DNA from 3 places in the Streptococcus sp. 116-D4 genome. Region 2 is predicted to be linked to each of the others. Evidence: predicted binding sites of a transcription regulator. Region 2 holds the regulator's gene; each other region holds the start of a gene.
The links. Region 2 encodes CtsR, which represses protease genes until heat stress. Its sites were predicted from a motif close to TTGGTCAAAAAAGGTCAAANA; they were not measured.
Positions count from the first base shown of each region.

Region 1: clpP (ATP-dependent Clp protease proteolytic subunit ClpP) is a predicted target of CtsR. The motif match lies at 4,768-4,788, and genes of this name have one in related genera.
Region 3: UKS_RS08110 (ATP-dependent Clp protease ATP-binding subunit) is a predicted target of CtsR. The motif match lies at 3,447-3,467, and genes of this name have one in related genera.

Region 1 is NZ_AP021887.1:1,333,763-1,340,787, reverse strand. Features, by position in the region: gene UKS_RS06855 (DUF1697 domain-containing protein) at 1-474, opposite strand, end outside; gene UKS_RS06850 (NAD(P)/FAD-dependent oxidoreductase) at 523-1,695, opposite strand; gene UKS_RS06845 (DegV family protein) at 1,949-2,794, opposite strand; gene UKS_RS06840 (TetR/AcrR family transcriptional regulator) at 2,919-3,476, shown strand; gene UKS_RS06835 (deoxycytidylate deaminase) at 3,495-3,962, shown strand; gene upp (uracil phosphoribosyltransferase) at 4,051-4,680, shown strand; gene clpP (ATP-dependent Clp protease proteolytic subunit ClpP) at 4,854-5,444, shown strand; gene UKS_RS06820 (YlbG family protein) at 5,523-5,810, shown strand; gene UKS_RS06815 (ABC transporter substrate-binding protein) at 5,877-7,025, shown strand, end outside.
Region 2 is NZ_AP021887.1:1,898,390-1,905,414, reverse strand. Features, by position in the region: gene dnaB (replicative DNA helicase) at 1-866, shown strand, start outside; gene UKS_RS09485 (Veg family protein) at 868-1,134, shown strand; gene cbpD (choline binding-anchored murein hydrolase CbpD) at 1,224-2,342, shown strand; gene UKS_RS09475 (thiamine-binding protein) at 2,596-2,886, shown strand; gene UKS_RS09470 (ABC transporter permease) at 2,849-3,607, shown strand; gene UKS_RS09465 (ABC transporter substrate-binding protein) at 3,645-4,652, shown strand; gene UKS_RS09460 (ABC transporter ATP-binding protein) at 4,652-5,380, shown strand; gene UKS_RS09455 (CtsR family transcriptional regulator) at 5,499-5,957, shown strand; gene UKS_RS09450 (ATP-dependent Clp protease ATP-binding subunit) at 5,959-7,025, shown strand, end outside.
Region 3 is NZ_AP021887.1:1,607,906-1,614,930, forward strand. Features, by position in the region: gene UKS_RS08100 (DUF1846 domain-containing protein) at 1-429, shown strand, start outside; gene UKS_RS08105 (S-ribosylhomocysteine lyase) at 524-1,006, shown strand; gene UKS_RS08110 (ATP-dependent Clp protease ATP-binding subunit) at 1,069-3,174, opposite strand; gene mraY (phospho-N-acetylmuramoyl-pentapeptide-transferase) at 3,937-4,917, opposite strand; gene pbp2x (penicillin-binding protein PBP2X) at 4,919-7,025, opposite strand, start outside.

The DNA.
Region 1 (7,025 bases), 560 kb from region 2:
ATCAACGCCGAACAGCTTTTCAAGATAGTTGGTATTAAGTTTTTTTCGTTTTGCAGTTCTAGGGAGATAGAGGTAAAGACAATGGTTGCCGATACAAATTTCTTCTTCACCATAGTCACTATCCAATTTTTCTAATGGTAGACTTTGGATATCATTTTGAAAAAGGATCACATGTATTCGGTCAAAAAGATAGTGTTTTCCAAATGGGTTTTCTTGGACAATTTTTGCAAAATCATTTTTGTTCTTGATTACCATTTTTAAATCAGCACCAATTTTTTCCTTTATTAGAGTATGAACACGTTCTCGTATTGTTTCTAAATCTAAGTCACTTTCAAGAATGATATTCCCACTTTGAATATAGGTCCGAACTTGTTGAAAACCAGCTTCTGTTAAAACGTCTACTAGATAAGACATTTTAGGGATAGCATTTTTTCCATTAGGAGTAACTCCCCTTAACAAGATAATATGTTCCAAAGGACTTCCTTTCTTTTGGGGCTGTTTTAGCCATTGAATAATTTAGATTTAGATTGGATTTGATCCCGCCACCCAACCAGTGCAGAGGGCAGAAGTGATGTTAAAGCCACCCGTGTGGGCGTTAATATCTAGGACCTCGCCTGCAAAGTGGAGTCCAGGTACCAGCTTACTTTCCAGAGTTTTAGGATTGATTTCCTTGAGACTGACGCCACCCTTTGTAACAAAGGATTTAGACAAGGACATTTTTCCTGTCACAGGGATTTTGAGTGCCTTGATAGACTGGAGAAGTTGGTCGCGTTCTCCTTCAGTTAGTTGTTTGACTTTTTCAGGATATCCTTGGACAAAAAATTCTGCCAAGCGTTCAGGGAGTATAGCTTTTAAGGCATTTTTCAAGGATTTTTCCCGATTTTCTTCTAGAAATGCAGCCAAATCCTTCTCGGAAAGTTGAGGCAAAACATCCAGTGAGAGAATCTCCCCACCCTTTACAAAGCTAGACATACGTAAGGCAGCAGGACCTGACAAACCAAAGTGGGTAAAGAGTAGGTCATGAGTGATGACATGCTTGCCATAGCTTAGGGTCACATCGTCTAGGGAAATCCCCTGCAAGGCCTTATGCGGGAAATCAGTCAATAATGGACTTTCAGCAGCCTCAAGCTCGGTAATGGTGTGTTTGAAATGGCGAGCAATCTCATGGCCAAAACCAGTAGAGCCAGTAGAAGGATAGGATTTTCCACCAGTTGTGACAATGAGTTTCTCACAAGTGAAGGTTTGATCTGTAGACTTAAGGACAAACTGGTCGTCAATCTTTTTAACCGAAACAATTTCTGTTTGAGTAGCAACTTGACCACCTAGTTCAGTGATTTTCTTTTCCAAAGCCTCGATAATGGTACGAGATTTGTCACTGGCTGGAAAGACGCGGCCATGGTCCTCGACTTTAAGTTTAACCCCATTCTCCGTAAAAAAGTTAATGATATCATGGTTATCAAACTGGGAAAAGACACTGTAGAGAAAGCGGCCATTTCCAGGGATGCCAGCTAATAGGTCATCTAGAGTTCCATTGTTGGTCACGTTGCAGCGACCTCCGCCAGTTCCAGCTAATTTTTTTCCAAGTTTCCGATTTTTTTCAATGAGAAGGGTTTTCTGCCCATAAAAGCTACTTGAAATCGTAGCCATCATACCAGCCGGACCTCCCCCGATTACAATAGTGTCAAAATGTTTCATAAAAGTATTGTACCATAAAAAAGACGGAGAAACAGGAATTGGTAGATCAAGTTTTGCATCATAGTACCTAGTCCCGTGAATCTTTATCAAACCGTTGGCTTCTTCAAACTTATGTATTGACAAGATGAAATTGTTAGGACAAAAGTTTTGTGAATCCGAAAAGAGCCACAAAAGTCTACTCAGCTACAGTAGAAAAAACTGCTGATAAAAATTGAGGTTGGGACATTGAATCCCGACCCCTGTCTTATATAAATTAATCAATTTCATATCCCATGAGGAGTCCCCCCTCTTCTGCATAAAAACTGCAGAGTCCAGAGGTTGGGATAATCTTGATTTCAGCTTGTGGGAATGTTTCACGTAAGAGCTCTGAGAACTGTTGGCAGAATTTATCATTATTGCGGTGAGCAATGACGATACGTCCACCAGCATAGCCAGCTTTTATCAACTCTTCATAGGCTGCCTGAATCGATTTCTTTGGTCCTCTTGCTTTTTGTAGCAATTCGAGAGTTCCAGTTTCACTAGCTTCTCCGACCATACGGATGTTGAGTAGACCAACTACCGTACCGATAAGTTTACCCAAACGGCCGTTCTTCACCAAGTTATCGACTTTGGCAAGGACAAAGAGCAATTTGGTTTTTTCTTGATAGGCAGTGATAGCTTCAACCACTTCTTCAAAAGATAAGCCCTGGTCAATCAAGTCATTCAATTTTTCTACGAGCAAGTCAACTTCCCCGCCAGCAGACAAACTATCAATCACATGAATCTTAGTATCAGGATGGTCTTCTAGATAAATATTCTTAGCTAGTTGAGCACTATTGTGACTGCCAGAAAGAGTCCCTGTGATGGTTACTAGGAAAATGTTTTCGGCACCTTCAAAAGCTCGCAAATAATCATCTGGGCTTGGACAAGCTGATTTTGAAGCTTCTGCAGTTGCATACATGGTTTCCATCATTTGGTCAATATCGAGAATGGCATCATCCACAAAGACCTGATCAGCTACTTGAATGGTTAAAGGAACACTGACAAAGGTCGTGTCAATAGCTGGTGTTTCCAGCTGACGATAATCACAACCAGAGTCAGCAATAATCTTCCAAGTCATAGAAATTCTCCATCTTTGCCATTTATACATTGACAAAGGTTCTGTCTTTTTTTACAATTATATCATGAAAGCCCTTGAAACAAAAGCCTTATCCGTCTGTTGTGACAAGTAGAAAGAAAATGTTATGTCTGAACGTAAAATCTCTGAAAAATCACTTGAAAACCTAAGAAAATCAAACCAAGAATCCAATTTATTAACTAGAGAAGCCATCGAAACAGCCCTCTTGCAGCTTTTGGAAAAAAAGGACTTGACCAAGATTAGTATTTCTGAATTGGTCAAACGTGCAGGCGTTTCGCGTGCGGCCTTTTATCGCAATTATGGTTCCAAAGAGGAAATTTTAGAGAGCGTCTTTAAACGAACTGTCCACAATATGATGAAACAGTTGCATCATTATGACTTAAAGACAGATCTTTATCTGGTCTGGGTTCACCTTTTCCGGGAGGCCAGAAAGGAAGCCAGAGTGATTCAACTGGCCTTGGATTACCATCTGGAAAAAATCTTTGTCCAAGCCATGCAGGAATTTCTGGAAAAATACCATGGAAAATCAAAAGGTGTCAGCTCTTATCTTCATTCCTTCTGGAGCTCGGCCATCGTCTCTGTCCTTCTAAAATGGATCAAGGATGGCATGAAGGTACCTGCTGAAAAGATTGCGGATTTAGGTTTACCATTTTTTAAAAAATAGAGAAAAAGGAGAAAAGAGATGACTGAAAAAAGACTGGCCTGGGATGAGTATTTTGCGGCCCAAGCCCTACTAATTGCCAATCGTTCCACTTGTAAACGTGCCAAGGTGGGTGCAATTCTGGTAAAGGATAATAAAGTTATTTCCACTGGTTACAATGGTTCGGTGTCAGGAACCGAGCATTGTATTGATCACGAATGTCTGGTCATCGAAGGCCACTGTGTGCGCACCCTTCACGCTGAGGTTAATGCTATCCTTCAAGGTGCAGAACGTGGTGTTCCCAAAGGCTTTACAGCCTATGTGACGCATTTTCCTTGTCTGAATTGCACGAAACAATTGCTTCAGGTCGGCTGCAAGCGCGTGGTTTATATCAACCAGTACCGAATGGATGACTATGCCAAATACCTTTATCAAGAAAAGGGAACAGAATTGACTCATCTACCACTTGAGACCGTACAGACCGCTCTTAAAGAGGCAGATTTAATGTAAAAATTATTAAAAATAAATGGTTTAGAAAGATTTTTAAACCATTTTTTGGTATAATAAGAAGAATAAATTGAAAGAAGGAACTCCAAAAATGGGAAAAATTGAAGTTATTAATCACCCACTGATTCAACACAAATTGTCAATCTTGCGTCGTACAGATACTTCTACAAAAGCTTTTCGTGAGCTAGTAGATGAGATTGCAATGTTGATGGGGTATGAAGTACTTCGTGATCTTCCACTAGAAGATGTGGAAATCGAAACACCAATCACAAAAACAGTTCAAAAACAATTGGCAGGTAAGAAATTGGCTATTGTTCCCATCTTGCGTGCAGGTATCGGGATGGTTGATGGCCTCTTGAGCTTGGTTCCAGCTGCTAAAGTTGGTCACATCGGTATGTACCGTGATGAAGAAACACTTCAACCAGTTGAGTACTTGGTAAAATTGCCTGAAGATATTGACCAACGTCAAATTTTTGTAGTAGACCCAATGTTGGCAACAGGTGGTTCAGCAATCTTGGCTGTTGACTCGCTTAAAAAACGTGGCGCATCAAATATCAAATTTGTCTGCCTTGTATCTGCTCCAGAAGGTGTAAAAGCCCTTCAAGAAGCTCATCCAGATGTAGAAATCTTTACAGCAGCCTTGGATGAACGCTTGAACGAACACGGTTATATCGTTCCAGGCCTTGGAGATGCTGGAGACCGCTTGTTCGGTACGAAATAAGGTCGCAAAGAAGAACGACTTGGAAAAGAATTTCCAGTCACGAAAGGAGGTTGAATTTTTGTTTCTGTTTAATGAAAGCAGAGCAAAAATTTGACCTTTTTTGACCAAGATATTATAATAGTCTTATCTTCAGTCATTTGACTAACAAAATTAAAACTCAAAAGGAGAAATAAATGATTCCAGTAGTTATTGAACAAACAAGCCGTGGAGAACGTTCATACGATATTTACTCACGTCTTCTCAAAGACCGCATCATTATGCTGACAGGTCAAGTTGAAGACAATATGGCTAACTCTGTTATTGCCCAATTGCTTTTCTTAGATGCCCAAGATAGTACAAAAGATATTTATCTTTATGTCAATACACCTGGTGGTTCCGTTTCAGCTGGTTTGGCAATCGTTGATACCATGAACTTTATTAAGGCAGATGTCCAAACTATTGTTATGGGAATGGCTGCATCTATGGGGACAGTCATCGCATCAAGTGGAGCAAAAGGCAAACGGTTCATGCTTCCAAATGCTGAATACATGATCCACCAACCAATGGGTGGTACAGGTGGTGGTACACAGCAGACAGATATGGCGATTGCTGCTGAACACTTGCTTAAAACTCGTAAGACTTTGGAGCAAATTCTTGCAGATAATTCTGGTAAAACAGTTGAGCAGATCCATGCAGATGCTGAACGTGATTACTGGATGAGCGCTCAAGAAACACTTGAATATGGCTTTATTGATGAAATTATGGCCAACAATTCATTGAACTAATGATCAAAGAAGGTAAACTCGACTGGGTTTGCTTTTTTTGGTATAATAGGGATACATTTCTTAGAAAGAGGATTTATCATGTTTGAAAAAGTCAATCGATCTGGCTTGATTATCTATCTTTACTATAATCGTGATGCAAAAAAACTGCAGGATTATGGAGATATTACCTATCATTCCAAAAAACATCGGTACTTACAACTCTATGTTTCAACTCAAGAAGTGGAGCAATTGGTTGGGCGCTTGAGCAAGGAAAAATTTATTAAAAAAGTTAGAGTTTGTCATATCCAAGAGCTGGAAACACCCTTTGTGGGCAATCTTTATCGAGAGGAAAACGTTATCATCGAAAAAGTTCAAGAAAAGTGTTGACAATTTTCTGATAATTCGGTATATTCTTAACATGCTATTTATTTAAGAAATAAGGAGACAAAAAAGATGAAGAAAAAATTTGCCCTATCGTTTGTGGCGCTTGCAAGTGTAGCACTTCTTGCAGCCTGTGGAGAAGTGAAGTCTGGAGCGTCAAATGCTGCTGGTAATTCAGTAGATGAAAAGACAATCAAAATCGGATTTAACTTTGAGGAAACTGGTGCTGTAGCAGCCTACGGTACATCTGAACAAAAAGGTGCCCAACTTGCCGTTGATGAAATCAATGCAGCAGGTGGTATCGATGGAAAACAAATCGAAGTAGTCGATAAAGATAATAAGTCTGAAACAGCTGAGGCGGCTTCAGTAACAACTAACCTTGTAACCCAATCTAAAGTATCAGCAATCGTAGGACCTGCGACATCTGGTGCGACTGCAGCTGCGGTAGCGAACGCTACAAAAGCAGGTGTTCCATTGATTTCCCCAAGTGCGACGCAAGATGGGTTGACTAAAGGTCAAGATTACCTCTTTATCGGAACTTTCCAAGATAGCTTCCAAGGAAAAATCATCTCAAATTATGTTTCTGAAAAATTGCAAGCTAAGAAAGTTGTTCTTTACACTGACAATGCCAGCGACTATGCTAAAGGTATTGCCAAAGCCTTCCGTGAAGCTTATAAAGGTGAAATCGTTGCAGATGAAACTTTCGTAGCAGGTGACACAGACTTCCAAGCAGCCCTTACAAAAATGAAAGGGAAAGACTTTGATGCTATCATCGTCCCTGGTTACTACACTGAAGCTGGTAAAATTGTAAACCAAGCGCGTGGTATGGGAATTGACAAACCAATCGTTGGTGGTGATGGATTCAACGGTGAAGAATTTGTACAACAAGCAACTGCTGAAAAAGCATCAAACATTTACTTTATCTCAGGCTTCTCAACTACTGTAGAAGTTTCAGCTAAAGCAAAAGCCTTCCTTGATGCTTACCGTGCTAAGTACAACGAAGAGCCTTCGACATTTGCAGCCTTGGCTTATGACTCAGTTCACCTTGTAGCAAACGCAGCAAAAGGTGCTAAAAACTCTGGTGAAATCAAGGATAACCTTGCTAAAACAAAAGATTTTGAAGGTGTAACTGGTCAAACAAGCTTTGATGCAGACCACAACACAGTCAAAACTGCTTACATGATGACCATGAACAATGGTAAGGTTGAAGCAGCAGAAGTT
Region 2 (7,025 bases):
GAGATGTGTTGAATATCAACTTTGGAAATCTGGAGGCTCGCTCGCAGCAAACGACCGATATTACAGGTATTGCGACAGGCTATCGTGACTTGGACCATATGACGACTGGTCTTCATGAGGAGGAGTTGATTATTCTAGCAGCTCGTCCGGCGGTTGGTAAGACAGCCTTTGCCCTGAATATCGCTCAGAACATTGGGACTAAGTTGGACAAAACGGTTGCTATTTTTTCACTGGAAATGGGTGCGGAAAGTCTAGTGGATCGTATGTTGGCGGCAGAAGGTTTGGTGGAATCGCATTCTATCCGTACGGGTCAATTGACTGATGAGGAGTGGCAAAAATATACCATTGCTCAAGGGAATCTAGCTAATGCCAGTATCTATATCGATGATACGCCAGGGATTCGGATTACAGAGATTCGTTCTCGTTCTCGTAAGCTGGCTCAAGAAACTGGAAATCTTGGTTTGATTTTAATAGACTATTTGCAGCTTATCACGGGAACTGGTCGGGAAAATCGTCAACAAGAGGTTTCTGAAATTTCACGGCAATTGAAAATTTTAGCTAAGGAACTGAAAGTTCCAGTAATCGCTCTAAGTCAGCTTTCTCGTGGTGTAGAACAACGTCAGGATAAGAGACCGGTCTTGTCTGATATTCGTGAATCTGGGTCTATTGAGCAGGACGCTGATATCGTAGCCTTTCTTTATCGCGACGACTACTATGAGCGTGGTGGTGAAGAAGAGGAAGGCATACCAAATAATAAGATAGAGGTTATTATCGAGAAAAACCGTAGTGGAGCTCGTGGAACGGTGGAATTAATTTTCCAAAAAGAATACAATAAATTTTCAAGTATCTCAAAGAGGGAGGCATAAGATGTCAGATGCATTTACAGATGTAGCCAAGATGAAAAAAATCAAAGAAGAAATCAAGGCACATGAGGGACAAGTCGTAGAAATGACTTTGGAGAATGGTCGTAAGCGTCAAAAAAATAGATTGGGTAAGTTAATTGAGGTTTATCCATCCCTATTTATCGTGGAATTTGGAAATGTTGAAGGAGATAAACAAGCTAATGTTTACGTTGAATCCTTTACTTACTCAGATATCCTTACCGAAAAAAATCTAATCCATTATCTTGACTAAAGTGAGAAAATTTTCTCACTTTTTCTTTTTTCTCCGAATAGTTTAAGTGAAGGCAAACTTCGATTTATATTATTTTTCAAGGAGGAAGAATGAAAATTTCACCATTTACAGTAACAGAGACAAGATTTTCTTTTAGAAAATCAGTTAAAAAGGTTGTTCCTTTTCTAGTAGTAGGAATGATGCTAGCAGCGGGTAATAGTGTATATGCTTATTCGGGAGGAAATGGATCAATTGCGCGTGGGGATGATTATCCTGCTCATTATAAAAATGGGAGCCAGGAGATTGATAAGTGGCGCATGTATTCTCGTCAATGTACTTCTTTTGCAGCCTTTCGTTTGAGTAATGTCAATGGTTTTGAGATTCCGGCTGCTTATGGAAATGCGAATGAATGGGGCTATCGTGCTCGTCGTGAAGGGTATCGTGTAGATAATACGCCAGCTATTGGCTCCATTGCTTGGTCTACTGCAGGAACTTATGGTCATGTTGCCTGGGTATCAAATGTAGTGGGAGATGAGATTGAGATTGAAGAATACAATTATGGAATGAGGGAATCTTATAACAAGCGCGTCGTGAAGGCCAATACTATGACCGGTTTTATTCATTTTAAAGATTTGGCTGGTGGCAGTGTTGGAAATAGTCAATCCTCAACTTCAACAGGGGGAACACATTATTTTAAGGCTAAGGCTGCTATCAAAAATCAGCCTCTAACTAGCGCAACTGCGATTGATTACTATTATCCTGGGGAGAATGTTCATTATGATCAAATTCTCGAAAAAGATGGATACAAGTGGTTGAGTTATACGGCTTATAACGGAAGTCGTCGCTATATCCAGCTAGAGAGTGTGACTTCTTCACAGAATTATCAGAATCAATCAGGAAATAGCTCTAACTATGGATCCAATAACAGTTCAACTGTCGGTTGGAAGAAAATAAATGGTAGTTGGTATCATTTTAAATCAAATGGGTCTAAATCAACAGGCTGGCTGAAAGATGGTTCTAGCTGGTATTATCTGAAATCATCTGGTGAAATGCAGACAGGCTGGTTAAAGGAAAATGGAGTTTGGTATTATCTGGATAGTTCAGGTGCAATGAAAACAGGCTGGTATCAAGTCTCTGGTAAGTGGTATTATTCTTACTCTTCAGGTGCCTTAGCTGTTAATACGACGGTGGATGGCTACAGAGTAAATAGTGATGGCGAGCGAGTATAGAAAATGGGAGTAGGAAATTTTTCCTACTCTTTTCTGTAAGCAGTTTCCTTGACATTTTTTTTATTTTGCGCTATCATATATCCATATAATATATGGGAGTCTGTGTACAGTCTGAGAGGAAGCGTTAAGCTTCGACCGCACCTGATCTGGGTAATGCCAGCGTAGGGAACGATACTTAGTCTACTCTTGACCTTTTCCATATATGGCAAAGGTTTTTCTTTTTGTCAAAGGAAAACGAGAAGAGGAGGTTGTTATGAAAGCAAGCATTGCCTTGCAAGTTTTACCCCTATCACAGGGGATTGATCGGATTGCTGTTATCGATCAGATCATCGCTTATCTGCAAGCTCAAGAAGTGACGATGGTGGTGACACCATTTGAAACAGTCTTGGAAGGGGAGTTTGATGAGCTTATGCGCATTCTCAAAGAAGCGCTAGAAGTGGCAGGGCAGGAGGCAGACAATGTCTTTGCCAATGTCAAAATAAATGTAGGAGAGATTTTAAGTATTGATGAGAAACTTGAAAAGTATACTGAGGCGACACATTAGTCTATTGGGTTTTTTGGGAGTCTTGTCAATCTGGCAGCTAGCAGGGTTGCTTAAACTTCTTCCTAAGTTTATCCTGCCGACCCCTCTTGAAATTCTCCAGGCCTTTGTTCGTGATAGAGAATTTCTCTGGCACCATAGCTGGGCGACCTTGAGAGTGGCTTTACTGGGGTTGGTTTTGGGAGTCTTGATAGCCTGTCTCATGGCTGTGCTCATGGATAGTTTGACTTGGCTTAATGACCTGATTTACCCAATGATGGTGGTTGTTCAGACGATCCCGACTATTGCCATAGCCCCTATCCTGGTCTTGTGGCTAGGTTATGGGATTTTACCCAAGATTGTCTTGATTATTTTAACGACAACCTTTCCTATCATCGTCAGCATTTTGGACGGTTTTAGGCATTGTGACAAGGATATGCTGACCTTGTTTAGTCTGATGCGAGCCAAGCCTTGGCAAATCCTGTGGCATTTTAAAATTCCAGTCAGCCTGCCTTACTTTTATGCAGGTCTGAGGGTCAGTGTCTCCTACGCCTTTATCACAACAGTGGTATCTGAGTGGTTGGGAGGCTTTGAAGGACTAGGTGTCTATATGATTCAGTCAAAGAAACTGTTTCAGTATGATACCATGTTTGCTATTATTATTCTGGTATCGATTATCAGCCTTCTCGGTATGAAGCTGGTTGATGTCAGTGAAAAATATGTGATTAAATGGAAACGTACTTAAAATAGAGCGTTTTGTAAAAAGAAAAGAGGAAATCAAAATGAAAAAAACATGGAAAGTGTTTTTAACTGTTTTAACAGCTCTTCTAGCTGTTGTGCTTGTGGCCTGTGGTCAAGGAACTGCTTCTAAGGATAATAAGGAAGCAGAACTTAAGAAGATTGACTTTATCCTAGACTGGACACCAAATACCAACCACACCGGACTTTATGTAGCCAAAGAAAAAGGTTATTTCAAAGAAGCTGGAGTGGATGTTGATTTGAAATTGCCACCAGAAGAAAGCTCATCAGACCTAGTTATCAATGGTAAGGCACCGTTTGCTATCTATTTCCAAGACTACATGGCTAAGAAATTGGAAAAAGGGGCAGGAATTACAGCCGTTGCAGCAATCGTTGAGCACAATACATCAGGAATCATCTCTCGTAAGTCTGACAATGTAACCAGTCCAAAAGACTTAGTTGGTAAGAAATACGGAACTTGGAATGACCCAACTGAACTTGCTATGTTGAAAACCTTGGTAGAATCTCAAGGTGGAGACTTTGAAAAAGTTGAAAAAGTACCAAATAATGATTCAAACTCGATCACACCGATTGCCAATGGGGTCTTTGATACTGCTTGGATCTACTACGGTTGGGATGGTATCCTTGCTAAATCGCAAGGTGTAGATGCTAACTTCATGTATTTGAAAGACTACGTTAAAGAATTTGACTACTATTCACCAGTTATCATTGCTAACAATGACTATCTGAAAGACAACAAAGAAGAAGCTCGTAAAGTCATCCAAGCTATCAAAAAAGGCTACCAATATGCCATGGAGCATCCAGAGGAAGCAGCTGATATCCTCATCAAAAATGCACCTGAACTCAAGGAAAAACGTGACTTTGTCATCGAATCTCAAAAATACTTGTCAAAAGAATATGCTAGCGACAAGGAAAAATGGGGACAATTTGATGCAGCTCGCTGGAATGCCTTCTACAAATGGGATAAAGAAAATGGAATCCTCAAGGAAGACTTGACAGATAAAGGATTTACCAACGAATTTGTAAAATAATGACAGAAATTAGACTAGAACACGTAAGCTACGCCTACGATGATGAAAAGATTTTAGAGGATATTAACCTACAAGTGACTTCAGGTGAAGTGGTTTCTATCTTAGGCCCAAGTGGTGTAGGAAAGACCACCCTCTTTAATCTAATCGCTGGGATTTTAGAAGTTCAGTCAGGGAGAATTGTCCTTGATGGGGAGGAAAATCCCAAAGGGCGCGTGAGTTATATGTTGCAAAAGGATCTGCTCTTGGAGCACAAGACGGTGCTTGGTAATATCATTCTTCCCCTCTTGATTCAAAAGGTGGATAAGGCAGAAGCTATTGCTCGTGCAGATGAAATTCTTGCGACCTTCCAGTTGACAGCTGTCAGAGATAAATACCCTCATGAACTCAGTGGTGGGATGCGCCAGCGTGTGGCCTTGCTTCGTACCTATCTTTTCGGGCACAAGCTCTTTCTTTTAGATGAGGCCTTTAGCGCCTTGGATGAGATGACCAAGATGGAACTCCACGCTTGGTATCTTGAGATTCACAAGCAGTTGCAGCTAACAACCTTGATCATCACGCATAGTATCGAGGAGGCCCTCAATCTCAGTGACCGCATCTATATCTTGAAAAATCGCCCTGGGCAGATTGTTTCAGAAATTAAACTAGATTGGTCTGAAGATGAGGACAAGGAAGTCCAAAAGATTGCCTACAAACGTCAAATCTTGGCAGAATTAGGCTTAGATAAGTAGAAAAAGAGGGAGTTGGTGAAGATTATCCTTTACCGACGCCCTTTTTCTTTTAAAAATGAGAAAATTTCGGTATAATAGTCAGATAAGGTCAAGGTTCAAAGAGAAAGGTGGGTTTGTAATGAGATTTAAAAATACATCGGATCATATTGAGGCCTACATCAAGGCGATTTTAGATCAATCTGGTATCGTGGAGTTGCAACGGAGTCAGTTGGCAGATACTTTTCAGGTTGTTCCTAGTCAGATTAACTATGTGATCAAGACACGCTTTACGGAAAGTAGAGGCTACTTGGTTGAAAGTAAGCGTGGTGGCGGAGGTTATATTCGTATAGGACGGATTGAGTTTTCTAGTCATCATGAAATGCTCAGGGAGCTGCTTTACTCAATTGGTGAGCGACTCAGTCAAGAGATTTATGAAGATATTCTACAGCTTTTGGTTGAGCAGGAATTGATGACCAAGCAAGAGATGAATTTGCTGGTAGCAGTAGCTTTGGATCGCGTTCTAGGAGAAGAAGCTCCAATCCTTCGTGCTAATATGCTACGACAGGTCATACAAGAGGTAGATAGAAAAGGGAAGTAAGATGAACTATTCAAAAGCATTGAATGAATGTATCGAAAGTGCCTACATGGTGGCTAGCCATTTTGGAGCTCGTTATCTAGAGTCTTGGCACTTGTTGATTGCCATGTCCAATCACAGTTATAGTGTGGCCGGGGCGACTTTAAATGATTATCCATATGAGATGGACCGTTTAGAAGAGGTGGCTTTGGAACTGACTGAAACGGACTATAGCCAGGATGAAACCTTTACGGAATTGCCGTTTTCTCATCGTTTGCAGGTTCTTTTTGACGAAGCAGAGTATGTAGCATCAGTGGTCCATGCTAAGATGCTAGGGACAGAGCATGTCCTTTATGCGATTTTGCATGATGGCAATGCCTTGGCGACTCGTATCTTGGAGAGGGCTGGTTTTTCTTATGAAGACAAGAAAGATCAGGTCAAGATTGCTGCTCTTCGTCGAAATTTAGAAGAACGGGCAGGCTGGACTCGTGAAGACCTCAAGGCTTTACGCCAACGCCATCGTACAGTAGCTGACAAGCAAAATTCTATGGCGAATATGATGGGCATGCCCCAGACTTCAAGTGGTGGTCTCGAGGACTATACGCATGATTTGACAGAGCAAGCGCGTTCTGGCAAGTTAGAGCCAGTCATCGGTCGGGACAAGGAAATCTCACGTATGATTCAAATCTTGAGTCGGAAGACCAAGAATAATCCTGTCTTGGTTGGGGATGCAGGTGTCGGGAAAACTGCTCTGGCGCTTGGTCTTGCTCAGCGTATTGCTAGAGGGGATGTGCCTGCGGAAATGGCTAAGATGCGCGTGTTAGAGCTTGATTTGATGAATGTTGTTGCAGGGACACGCTTCCGTGGTGACTTTGAAGAACGCATGAACAATATCATAAAGGATATTGAAGAAGATGGCCAAGTCATCCTCTTTATCGATGAACTTCATACCATCATGGGTTCTGGTAGTGGAATTGACTCAACTCTAGATGCGGCCAATATCTTGAAGCCAGCCTTGGCGCGTGGAACTTTGAGAACAGTTGGTGCCACCACTCAAGAAGAGTACCAAAAACACATTGAAAAAGATGCGGC
Region 3 (7,025 bases), 290 kb from region 2:
GAAGAAACTGGCGGACCAGCCCTAGCCCTTGAATTGCCAAGCGGAGAAATTGTCACTGGTAAGAATTCAGAACTTTTTGGTCCAACAGCCGCTGCTTTGATCAACGCCATCAAGAAATCAGCTAACATTGCGAAAGAAGTAAAACTAATCGAACCAGAAGTGGTGAAACCCATCCAAGGTCTTAAAATCAATCATCTAGGTAGCCGCAATCCACGCCTGCATTCAAATGAAATCCTGATTGCACTTGCTATCACAGCTACAGAAAATCCTGACGCTGCCCGCGCTATGGAAGAGCTTGGTAACCTCAAAGGAAGCGAAGCCCACTCAACCATCATCTTGACAGATGAAGACAAGAATGTCCTTCGTAAACTAGGAATCAACGTAACCTTTGACCCTTACTACCAATACGACCGCTTGTATCGTAAATAACAATTCAAACCTCTCCACCCTCGGAGAGGTTTTCTCTCTGTCTCAGGAGCCAGCTTTATGTTATAATGAAAAGAGAAAACTGAAAGGATTTACCATGTCAAAAGAAGTTATTGTTGAAAGTTTTGAACTTGACCACACTATTGTTAAAGCACCCTATGTTCGCTTGATTGGGGAAGAAACAGGACCAAAAGGTGATATCATTTCCAATTATGATATTCGTTTAGTGCAACCAAACGAAGACTCTATCCCTACTGCTGGCCTTCACACTATCGAGCACCTCTTGGCCAAACTCATCCGTACCCGCATCGACGGTATGATTGACTGTTCACCATTTGGTTGTCGCACAGGCTTCCACATGATTATGTGGGGGCGCCACACCAGCGCTGAAATTGCGGCTGTTATCAAGGATTCGCTCAAAGAAATCGCCGAAACTACTACTTGGGAAGATGTCCCTGGAACAACCATCGAATCTTGTGGAAACTACAAGGACCATAGTCTCTTTTCTGCTAAAGAATGGGCGAAGCTCATCTTGGAACAAGGGATTTCAGATGATGCCTTTGAACGTCATGTGATCTAAATACAAAAAAAGGAACCAGTTTTTTCTGCTGGTTCCTTCTTTTTTATTCTCAAAATTTTGGGTTAGGCTTTTTCACGAATGACCAAAACGCCATCTTCCATATCGGCTTCAAGATGCTTAGCATCAAGATTATCCAAGTGGAAGTCTGTGACTTTGTCACGGATTTGTTGTTCAACCACACGACGGAGTGGACGAACACCCATGACTTCATCGTAACCTTCTTCGGTCATATATTCTTTGGCGGCGTCACTCACTGCCAAGTCGATCTCTTTCTTAGCCAAAGTTTGGTTAACTTCAACCAGCATTAAATCTACAATCTTAGAAAGATCTTCTTTGCTTAAGTGTGAGAACTCAATGACTGCGTTAAAGCGGTTGAGGAACTCTGGACGGAAGAATGGTTTCAAACGGTCCATCAATTCTGGTTTGTCCGCATCTTCTGTCAAGTTAGCTTCGTAACCAAAGCCTGCGTTTGAAGTTGCGATAATCACCGTATTCTTGAAGTTGACAGTGTTACCTTGACCATCTGTCAAACGACCATCGTCTAAAACTTGAAGGAGAAGGGTGATGACTTGAGGGTCAGCCTTTTCAATTTCGTCGAGAAGGACGATTGAGTATGGATTGCGACGGACGCGTTCTGTCAAGGTATTGCTATTGTCATCATAACCCACATAGCCTGCTGTTGTACCAATCAATTTAGATACGGCTGTACGGTCACTGTATTCTGACATGTCCAAACGGATGATTGCATCCTTGGTTCCAAACATATCGAGTGCTAATTGTTTGGCCAACTCAGTCTTACCGACACCGGTAGGTCCGACGAAGAGGAAGCTGCCAATTGGGCGATTGCCTTCATCAAAACCAGCACGGTTACGACGGATAGCACGAGACACAGCTTCAACTGCCTTATCTTGACCGATTACCTTGTCTTGCAAGCGATGAGCCATATCTTTCAAACGTTCGATGTCTGATGCTCCCATTTGTGACACTGGAATACCGGTCATTCGTTCTACAGATTCAGCCACATCGTTGACACTTGCAGTCACTTTCATATCTTCTGTGTGGTTTTCGATTTTCTTTTCCAATTCTGCAATGCGTGTTTTATAGTTTAGAGCTGCTTCAAAATCTTCTGCTTCAACTGCTTTTTCTTGCTTGTCTTTTTCTGCTTCGATTTCTCGTTCAACAGCATGCACATCTGTTACAGGATGTTGTGCTGCCAAGTGAGCGGCTGTCACATCCACAAGATCAATAGCCTTATCCGGCAAGCTACGTTGTGGAATATATTGAACAGAGTAATCAACGGCAGCTTTCAAGACTTCATCTGGCAAAATAACATTGTGGTGTTGTTGATAGAGGTCACGAATTCCTTGAAGAATTTTATATGTATCCTCTGCTGAAGGAGCATTGACCTTGACTTCGTTGAAACGACGAGCAAGGGCAGCATTTTTCAAAATAGTGTTGCGGTATTCGTCTTGAGTTGTTGCACCAATCACTGTCAATTCACCACGTGAAAGAGCTGGTTTCAAGATATCAGCAAGACCTTTAGATCCTTGACCATCACCTGTACTACCTGCACCCAGGATTTGATGGATTTCGTCGAAGAAGAGGATAATGTTTCCAGCTTCTTTAACTTCATTTACCAAGTTTTGAATATTTTCTTCAAAGCTACCACGATACTGAGTACCAGCTTCAAGACCTGAAATATCAATAGAGATAATTTCTTTATTCTTGATGGCTGCTGGAACATCACCATTCACAATAGCTTGCGCTAAACCTTCGACAACGGCTGTCTTACCAACACCTGCGTCTCCGACTAAAACAGGATTGTTCTTGGTACGGCGTGAAAGAATTTCAGATGTTTCTTGAATTTCCTTGTTTCGTCCGATAACAGGATCCAGCTTGCCCTCACGAGCTTCAGCTGTCAAGTTTCGACCCAGTTTTGCAAGAACACCGTCTTGTTTGATACCTGAAGCCTGTTGTGGCATTTGGCTATCAGTTTCTGCATTTCCTGCTAATTGACCAGTGGCACGATAGTGAGCAAATTCCTCAGGTGTTACTTCACGTCCATTAATCAAGTAACGGCGATTTTCAGAACTGTATCCTCGCATACCGCCCATCAATTGGTTAAATAAATCATCCATGTTGTTAAAATTATTAAAGTTGTTGTTCATATTCATTACCTCTTTTTGTTTTTCTTCGTTATGATTACTGACATTGACTATCTTTGACCTTTGTTTTAAAAAATTTAGACTAGCTAAATCGCTACTCTACGTACTATTTCTGGTTTTTCTTTTTCAAGCAGGAGTAGACTATCTTTACTTCTGAAAACTTCTAGATTAAACATAGACCCACCTCTTTCTATTTTACTTTAAATAAGTGTTCTAGTAAGGCTTTGATTTACCCTACGTTTATAATATACTACATTAGTCAGAAAAGGTCAAGAGATTTGACTTTAATTGACCAATAATTTTTATACTCTTCGAAACTATCTTCAAAACACGTCAGATTCGCCTGAACCTAAGTATTATAGGTATATGTGACTGACTTTCACCAGTTTTATCTACGACCTCTCAGTTATGCTTTGAGTAGCCTGCGACTAGCTTCCTAGTTCGATCTTTGATTTTCCTTGAGTATAAGTGTTCTAGTAAGGCTTTCATTTACCTCACGTTTATAATATACTACATTAGTCAGAAAAGGTCAATAAATTTGACTTTGATTGACCAATAATTTTTATACTCTTCGAAACTATCTTCAAAATACGTCAGATTCGGCTGAACCTAAGTATTATAGGTATATGTGACTAACTTTCATCAGTTTTATCTACGACCTCTCAGCTGTGCTTTGAGTAGCCTGCGATTAGCTTCCTAGTTTGATCTTTGATTTTCATTGAGTATTTAAACGCAAAAACACCCTGAAACATCAGGGTGTCATTCTTACATCAAATATAAAATTGCTAGCGTCAAAAGACTTGCTAGAAGCCCCACTCCCCAAAAGAAGAAGTCAACCTTCCACTCACTCCAAGGATTTCCTTTACCAGACAATCCTCCAAGCTCAAAATGGTGATGCACAGGCGTCATACGGAAAATACGTTTACCACCTGTCAGTTTGAAATAACTGACTTGCATCATAACTGAAGTCGTTTCAAAGACATAAACAATTCCAATAATCAAGAGAGTCCATTCTTGGTGGAGGGCCATAGAAATAGCTGCCAGCATTCCACCTAAGGCTAAACTTCCAACATCTCCCATAAAGACCTTAGCTGGCTTATGGTTAAAGACGAAGAAACCAAGTAAGCCACCAATCATGGCAAGAATCACTAGAAGAATATCCATCTGACCTTGCACATAGGCAATAACTCCATAAGCAGATAGACTAATCACAACAGAAATACTAGCTAGACCATCAATTCCGTCTGTCAAGTTGACTGCGTTTGAAAAACCGACTAGCCAGAAAAGAGCAAAGAAAATATAGAAAATCCCTAGATGCACTTGGTAACCAAAGACAGAAAGCATATCGCCACCGCGCTCATAGAAAAGGTAGAAGATAACTCCACCTAGAAGCTGGAGAGCAAATTTCTGCTTAGGATTAAGCCCCTCATTGATCTTGCGGAAGACCTTGAGGAAGTCATCCAAAAATCCGATTAAACCATAAAGAACCAAGATAAATAAAATCATACCGACATTATTGCTGAGTTGGTTGCTAAATAGGGCGAAAAAGAAAGCGACTAAAACAGAAGCAATTAAGAAAACCAAACCTCCCATTGTAGGAGTCCCAGCTTTTGCCTGGTGCTGTTTGACATCCTCATGCATCTGCTGGCCTGTAATTTGCGCCTTTCTATAAAATTGGATAAAGGCCGGAATTCCTACTAAAGTTAGTAAAAATGTCACAATTCCAGCACTGATGGAAATAAACATATTAGTCTCCTAAAGTTAATTTAATTTTTTTAATGTTTTTGATAGCTGTATTGGTCCGAACGTCTTGCTTCTGAACAACAGAACCTGAACCTTCAAATTCCAGCTCAATATCCAACCATTTAGCAAAGGCCTCAGCAGTCTCTTTTTTCCAGCCATACATGTCTGGAATTTCTTCTACCTTATCAGATAAAAGAAGAACTTGCTGGTTAGGTACAAGATTTTTCCCTTCTTCTACAGAAGTCTCTTTAATTTTTGTTCCCGTACCAATAACAATTGGTTGCACAATATTGCGACGTAAGGCTTCCGCCAAATCACCAGGTGAAATATCCTTGATGCTAGGCATTGCATACGAAGATTCTGCCGTTACTTGCTCTAAATTCTTAGCAGGAGATTGAAGATTCAGAGACTCTTTCATAGCTGAAGCTCGTTCCAAGATAGGATTGGCAAACTCTCCCAAATGGACAGCTGAATAATGCTCAGGCTGTTGAATAGTCACATATAAAATGAAATCAGGATTTTCCGCGGGATTCATTGATACAACTGAAAATATGTAATTGGTTGCACCAACTAAGTATCCCCCATTTTTTTCATCTGCAATTTGAGCAGTACCAGATTTAACTGCTACATTTTGTCCAGGAACTGTTATGATTGGCTTGCCTGTGTAATGATTATACATAGTCCCATATAGAGGATCTGTCCCAACTAATACCATATGAGTTCGAGTCAAGCTCGCTGCATCTTCAGATACAGGTTTTCCTACAATCTCTTTTTGAGACTTTCGTACAGACTGATTGTTAGTATCATAAATAGCACTTATAAATTTTGGCTCCAGCATAACTCCATCATTAGCAATAGCTGTAAAGGCACGAAGCATTTGTGTTTGTGTTACTGAAATCCCTTGCCCAAATGAGCTTTGAGCAATATTGACAATATTATCAGCTGGAAGTTGACCAGCGTATTCATCTGTCAAGCCAAAGCGAGTTGGGACCCCAAATTTAAAGCGGTTTAGATAATCCAACCAAGTAGCATCTCCCATTTTTTGTTCAAGTAGACTCATTCCAACATTACTGGAGAGAGCGAAACCTTGTGAGAAAGTCATCATCCTACCAGTCGTCAAACCATCATTAACATCCCAATCTCGAATCGTCACATCCGCTATTTTTAATTCACTGCTATTGAAGTATTCTCCACTTGGGAAGGTATTATTATCAATGGAAGAGGCTAGAGTCATAACTTTCATTGTTGAACCAGGTTCATAATTGCTTTGATAGAGAATGTCACGCCAAACAAAGTCTTTGGTAAGTCCTTCCTTAGTATCTGCATCAAAGGTTGGGCGCTGTGTTGTTGCAAGAATTTCACCTGTCTTAGCACTTACAAGTGTTGCATTCACATATTTGCCTTTAACTTTTTCTTGAAGAGCATCCATCTGAGTTTCCATGAAAGATTGGAGCGGGCTAGACAATGTTGTATAAACATCCTTGCCATCTACAGTCTGCTGCGCAACCTGTTCTGTACCTGGTACGATATTTCCTACACGGTCTTTTTCATAGGTAATAATACCGTCTGTCCCAGCAAGAATGGTATTTAAAGAACTCTCTAAACCAGAAGTCCCCAACAAACTCTTACTACCATCCTCATTTTCATGAAGTTGGGCTAAGCCAATAAAGCTAGAAGCAAATTGTCCATTTGGATAGCTTCTGTTAGGGCTAGTTGTAAAGTCAATCCCTTCCACACTAGCATCTTTCAAATCTTTTTTAATAGCCATCATATTGGCATAGGTAATCCCATTTCCTTTTGCACCAAAGGAAACTTGGGTCAGATTTGGTTGAGCTAATTGCTCTTTCACATAAGCTTCATCCATGTCTAAATACTTATGGAAGACTTCAGCTACCTTATTAAACTGCGAATCCTCTACATAAAGAATTTTTCCAGTTGCTGACTTGTATTTTTTATCAATAACAGCATAGACGTTATAGGAAGTCGCATCTTCAGCAATAGGCACTCCATTTCGGTCATAGATAGTCCCACGTTTGGCAGGAACTGTTCGGGTTGTTTGGTGAACCTTTTTAGCCTCTTTTACCAAGTCAGTACCAAATATATTACCTTTT